2 regions of the Clostridium sp. YIM B02551 genome follow, and region 2 is predicted to be linked to the other one. Evidence: a T-box and tRNA genes for the amino acid it is inferred to sense, from the RefSeq annotation. Region 2 holds a T-box; the other holds one or more tRNA genes.
The links. The T-box of region 2 lies ahead of metG (methionine--tRNA ligase). A T-box ahead of a tRNA ligase gene usually reads a tRNA of that ligase, here a tRNA-Met.
Positions count from the first base shown of each region.

Region 1: it has a tRNA-Met gene. The T-box ahead of metG (methionine--tRNA ligase) is inferred to sense a tRNA for this amino acid. The anticodon was not compared.

Region 1 is NZ_JAKGTF010000008.1:67,872-71,309, forward strand. It holds gene L1S47_RS10850 (insulinase family protein) at 1-1,361, shown strand, start outside; tRNA gene L1S47_RS10855 (tRNA-Met) at 1,459-1,534, opposite strand; gene L1S47_RS10860 (hypothetical protein) at 1,826-2,179, opposite strand; gene L1S47_RS10865 (LysR substrate-binding domain-containing protein) at 2,312-3,190, shown strand; gene L1S47_RS10870 (TIGR03905 family TSCPD domain-containing protein) at 3,297-3,438, opposite strand, start outside.
Region 2 is NZ_JAKGTF010000010.1:189,929-193,366, forward strand. It holds gene L1S47_RS13640 (hypothetical protein) at 1-235, opposite strand, end outside; gene metG (methionine--tRNA ligase) at 335-1,966, opposite strand; T-box leader at 2,031-2,295, opposite strand; gene L1S47_RS13650 (NAD(P)-dependent oxidoreductase) at 2,437-3,291, opposite strand.

The DNA of each region.
Region 1 (3,438 bases), on a different contig from region 2:
AATTAGCCATTGAAGATATACCTAAGAAAGTAGAAAACATTGAACTAAAGGAAGTAGATATTAAGGGAATTAAGACTTTATTTACTCCTATGTTTACTAATGAAATTGCATACGTTAAATTGATATTTGATGGGAGAACTATAGAAAAAGAAGATGCTCAATATATGGCTTTACTATCATTTCTTTTAGGAAAGATAAATACTAAGACAAAAACTTATGAAGAATTAACTAATGATATAAATATGAGTACAGGAGGAATATCTTATTCTACAAGAAGCTTTTATAAAAAAGGAAATATGGAAGACTTCACGCCTGTATTCACTATGGCAGGTAAAGCTCTAAGTTCAAAAATTGGTGAGTTAGTTAAATTAATGAAAGAAGTGGCTATCGAAACTTCTTTTGAAGACACAAATAGAATATTACAAATAGTTAGAGATTTAAGATCAAGATATCAAATGGCAATGGTTGCCTCAGGAAATGTAATTGGTGCCTTAAGAGCTATAGGATATATCTCTAAGAGGGGATATTTTGAAGATCTTATAGGCGGACTTGGACTATATAATTTTCTATGTGATATTCAAAAAGCATTAGAAGAAAATCCAAAGGAAGTTAAAGAAAAGCTAGAGAGTGTATCTAGAAAAATATTCAACATAAATAATTTAACTATTTCATTTACAGAAGAAGAAAGTAAGTTATCATTATTAGAAGAAAATATAGATATACTAATAGATGGATTGAATAAAGAAGGTGTTTATCTAAAAGATTATGATTATCCACTTAAGAAGTTAAATGAAGGATTATTAACTCAAAGCAATGTAAATTATGTTGTTCTTGGTGGAAGTTATTTAAATAAGGGATTTTCTTATTCAGGTTCTATGAGGGTACTAAACACTATACTTAACTTTGATTATCTATGGAACAAAGTTAGAGTTGAAGGTGGAGCTTATGGTGTAAGAATCAACTTAAGTAAGGATGGCTTCATATATTTTAGCTCTTATAGAGATCCTAACATAGATAAGACATTTGATGCATATAAGAAAACCGTAGAGTATTTGAAATCTTTCAATGCAACTGATGAAGATATGGTGAAATATATTATAGGGACTATAAGTAAGCTAGATATTCCATCAAATCCAGATTCTAAGGCGGATAAAGCAGTATCAGATTATTTTGCAGGAGTAACTTATGAAGAGTTAAATAAGGAACGAGAAGAAATACTAAAGACAAGTGAAAAACAAATAAAAGACTACTATAAAGTTATAGGAGAAGCAATAAAAGATAATTCAATAACTGTTGTAGGAAATGAAAATCAAATAAAAGCGTCAAAAGATATATTTGATACTATAGTAAATTTATTTTAGCTAAGAGCTATATCAAGATAAAATCCAGTTTAATAGCTGGATTTTATTAATTTTTAGTAAAGAAAAAGAATCCTAATTAAAATTAGGATTCTTTTTATGGTTGCGGGAGCAGGACTTGAACCTACGACCTTCGGGTTATGAGCCCGACGAGCTACCAACTGCTCCATCCCGCGATATTAATAACTTTAGATTTCTCTAAGCTACATAGCAAGTATAGGCTACTTGCTAACATAAGTCAATGGTAAAAATTGCCTACTAGATATAATCATTAAAGGTATATATCAGCCCTATATATGCTATTTACATCCAGATTATATCTTACTAGGCATATAATTAACTTTTAAATTAATTAACTTAACTAAACTTCCTTGTGTAAGGAGTTGCAAGAAGCAAAATTACTTCTTGCATATATTATAGCACAAACCTTAGATTTATTCAACAAACTTTCTGAAAATTGCGTCTATTTATCTGTGTCTAGCTAAGGCTTTTATACCATAAACTACTGCTAAAGCGCCTATGCCCATTAATGCCATGTTCTTCATATCCATTTTACTCTTAGAGCTACAACATTCTATATGGGATTGAGTATTTTTAGCATTGTTGTTACTATTGCTAAATGATGACTTGAAAGTTTTAGCTTTATCTTTAATAAAATCTACAATGTTTGCCATATCATTAGAATATTTGTTTTCTAAAGTTTCAAGTAAACTTTCCTCACAACAGTAGTTAGTATTAGCATGTTTTGATCTAGGTATTCTTTTTCTTTTTGACAAATATGTCAATTCCTTATTTAAATTTACTCCGACGTTACTATACACAAAAATCACCTCATAAAATAGTCTCTCCATTTTTTATAATGTTTATAAATATAAAATACAATTTCATAATTATTTTTTTTGATATAAAATTTAATTAGTAGTAGAAATAAAAGATTAAAGGATGAATATAGTATGATTGAAGAATTAAAGACGTTTATTGCAGTGGTAGAACTAAAGAATTTTACTAAAGCAGCTAAAGAAATATCTATATCACAACCGAGCGTAAGTGTGCATATTAAAAATTTAGAAAGTTATTTTAATACAACCTTAATTATGAGATCTAAAGAACAAAAAAATATTATAATAACAAAAGATGGTGTCATATTATATGAGCGAGCTAAAAAGATCATAAATATAATAGAGAAAACTAAAGAAGAATTTATAGATTCACAAGTAAGAGTAACTGGTTTACTTAAAATAGGTGCAAGTTTAACCATAGGTGAGTTCTTCCTTCCGAGGTTTTTAGGAGAATTTAATAAAAGATATCCAGAATTATCTTTAGAGATATCTATTGAAAATACATCGTCTATATGCGAAAAAATAAGTAAGTTACAGTTGGATGTAGGATTGGTAGAAGGATTAATACCTTTTAGTACTAATATAAAATCTGGAGTCTTTGCAAAGGATAGGCTTGTGGTAGCTGTTCCTAAGAATTACTTTCAAGAAAATGGTTCATTAGAAAATGCAACTTGGATAAGCAGAGAACCAGGTTCTGGAACTAAACAGTATTTAAGTATGTTTCTTGAACAAAATCACATAAAGCCAAAGCATACGATAGTATTAGGTAGTAATTATGCAGTTAAAGAAGCTGTTAAAAATAGATTAGGAGTAACATTAATATCTTATTTAGTAGTAGAAAAGGATGCTGCAGAAGGAGAATTAGAGATTTTTGAATTAGATCATGAGTATAATAGAGATTTTACATATATTATACCTGAAGGAATAATATATTCTAAGGCTACAAAAACATTTATAAAAGAATTAAAAGAATATAACAATAATTATATATAATGCAAAAATCATATTACATCTCATGGTAAGTGACATGTAAATTCTTTAATGCATTATATATAAATAAAAGACTCCCTCTAAATCACTTTTAGAGGGAGTTTAAATATTATTTTGAACTTAGGTAGGTTTCAAGAGCTTTTGCCAATTGATCAGGACAAGATGTTGACTTATCTTTACAAGTCATACCTTTAAGTTTAGAAATTACATCATTAACTTCCATGCCTTCAACTAAAACTCCAATTCCTTTT
Region 2 (3,438 bases):
CTAAAGTTGTATGAATATTGCTCTCATCATACTTAATACATTTAACTTCTTTATATATTTTTGAAGTAATATTTTTAATATTATTAATTACATTATCAGGATGTCTTAATGCTATAATATATCCACCTTTATTTTCTTGAATATTAGGTTTCAGACCTTCTACTATAACTTTTGATGTATCTCTAAACTCAGAATATATTCTCTCTTCATTCTCTAAAAAGTTACTATAATTCAATTGATTTCTCCTAATTATAAAATACTACCTTACCTTAATAATTCTAAAACCTTATTTGCCCATATAATCAATATTATACCACATAAGAAATGTATATATTTACTTACTGCTGTTCACCAAACTATATTCCTCTTCTTCAATTATCTTCTTATCAAGTCTTTCAAATAATAGTGTGACTTCATCAATTGAAACTCCATACTTAGGCTCAATTGTTTCCCATCTATCTCCAGGAATAGCTAGCCATGCTTTTATCTTTCCTGAAGACTCAGGTAAAAAAGGTGATAATAGGTTTGCTAAATTTGCTATTGAATAAATGCAATTATATATTGTATTACTGCAAACCTCGAAATTATCTTTTACTGTAATCCATGGTGCGTTTTCATCAAAATATTTATTTATACTTCTTATAAATTCAAAAATTTTCTCAAGTGCAACTTTTAAATTTCCTTGTTCAATAAGACTTCCTATAACCTCATATAAATTGTCTATTTCTTCTTTTATATTAATAGATACCTTACCATTAGGAATTTTACTGTCAAAATACTTTTTAGCAAAAACTAAAGTTCTATTGACTAAATTGCCATATGCCCCTAATAATTCACCATTATTACTATTCACAAATTCTCTCCAAGAAAAATCAGTATCTCTTTTTTCTGGTGCATTAATTAAGAAAAAGTATCTTAACGCATCTGAGTTGTAACGTTCTATTATATCTGGTACCCACACAGCCCAGTTATTACTTGTTGATATTTTCTTTCCCTCTAATGTTAAATATTCACTAGATATTATCCTATCAGGCAACTTATTATATCCTATCCCATTTATTAAAGCCGGTAAAATTATAGAATGAAAAGGTATATTATCCTTACCATGTATATAATATGAAGTAGCATTTTCATCCCAAAAATCTTCATATGATTTTTTATTTTCTAATGCCCACTTTTTGCTCATTGTAAGATATCCTAATACAGCATCTATCCATACATAAACCTTTTTATCTCTAAATCCTTGTATAGGTATATCTATTCCTAATGATAAGTCTCTTGATATAGCCCTATCACACAACCCTTCATTTAGGTATCTCTCTGTATTATTTACTGCATTAACTCTCCAATTACTTTGAGTTTTATCTAAGTTTTCTTTAATAGTGTTTTGAAATTTAGATAATGAGAAGTATAACTGTTTTGTATTCTTTACTATTGGTGTACTATTGCATAACTTACATTTTCTATCTGAAAGTTCTAATGGCTCTAGTAAAGCTCCACAATTATCACATTGATCTCCTCTTGCAATTGAATGACATTTGGGACATACTCCTTCAACATATCTATCCGGTAAAAATTGGTTGCAATGCTGACAGTAAATTTGCTCTACTTCCTTTTCATAAATTAATTTTTTATTGTATAGCAATACTATAGCTTCTTGTACCTCTCTCTTATGAAATTCATCATCTGTTCTCCCATAATAATCATAAGAAAAATTTAACCTCTCAAAACACCTTTTAAATTCTGCATGATATTTATCTGCTATGTCCTTTGGCAATACGCCTTCTCTTTTTGCTCTTATTGAAATAGGCGTCCCATGACAATCACTCCCTGAAACATATAATACTTTATCTCCCTTCACCCTATAATATCTTGCTAAAACATCTCCTGGTAATAATGCAGCTATATGGCCTATGTGTAATGAACCATTAGCATATGGCCAAGCTCCTCCAATAAAAATATTCATTTTCTAAATCCTCCTCATATATAATAAAATTTAAATAAAAAAACTCCCGTCCTAAGAAATTAATCTTAGGAACGAGAGCTAAACTTCGTGTTACCATCCTATTTCATGCATACCTTACAATATGCACCTCATCAAGTACGTCATATATATCATATGATTATACTCTATCACCATAACGGGTGAATCCGTTGCAGCCTTAATTCTTATAATAAAAATCTCGGTACACTGCTCCAAGGCCATTTTCACTTTAATATCATTTGCTTCCTCTCACCAATAGAAACTCTCTGTATAAGTATTCTTAAAGTTACTTTCCTCTTCATTGCATTTGTAGTTATTATACTCTTCTTAATTACATTGTCAACGTATTTCTTACAAATTCAGTAAAAAATTATCCACAGCAACCTTTAATCTTATCCACATATTCAGGAATAATTGTGTGTATGTCTCTTGTCACGCGACTAGCACTATTACTATAAAGCTCCCATATCTTTAGCTGCATATACAGAAGGATATTGGGGTTTAAAATTCAACTCATTTTTAATACGGGTTGAATCTGCTGTCAATTCCCATATGTTAGACATAAGCCATCCATTTTCAGTAGGTACTTGCTCTGGTCCTCCTTGAAGTTTATATATTTCGCCTATAGTAATAGGCTTATCATCTGCAACGTTATATATACGACCGCCAACATCTGGGGTGGTTGCAGCAAGCAATAGTGCTTGACTTACATCTTCATGATGTATCATCGATTGCAGCTTTAAAGGATTCCAGTTAATCATGTACGGCAAAATTTCTTCAATATGTGGATCACCATCACCATAAACAAATGCTAATCTCATAATACGAATATCTAGTCCTTGTTCACGATGCAATTTTAATAGAGCTTCTTCTGCAGCAACTTTTGTTTTAGGATATATCAGTTTAGATGGCACAAGAATATCATCTTCTCTGCATGGTCTATTTACATTTATGTCACGATATACATTACCGGTACTTGTAAATACAAATCTTGTAACACCTACTTCTATAGCTGCTTTAGCTAGTATAATAGTTGCATCTAAATTTACTGCTGTAGCTACCTCATCACTAATACCGCCTCGGAATTGAGCAGCTGTATGAATCACTGCATCAACACCTCGTATGATTTCAGTAAGATTATCATTATTTAAAAGATCACCTTCAACTACTTCTGCTCCTTGCTCTTTCAATACAAGTGCCTTCTCAGCATTTCTTACAAGAATACGAACAGAATGCCCGTTCTTAAGTAAATATGGTACTAAACGGCTTCCAACTTTGCCTGTTGCTCCAGTTACAAATATTTTCATAAATTAATTCACTCCAATCTAGATAGTTTCGTTTAACAGTTATTTTATGCTATATTACTAATATAGCAGGACTAAAACTATTCAACCACATTGTAGCTATCCTACGATTGAGAGTGGTAGGATATGAAGATGTTGAAGCTCTAAATG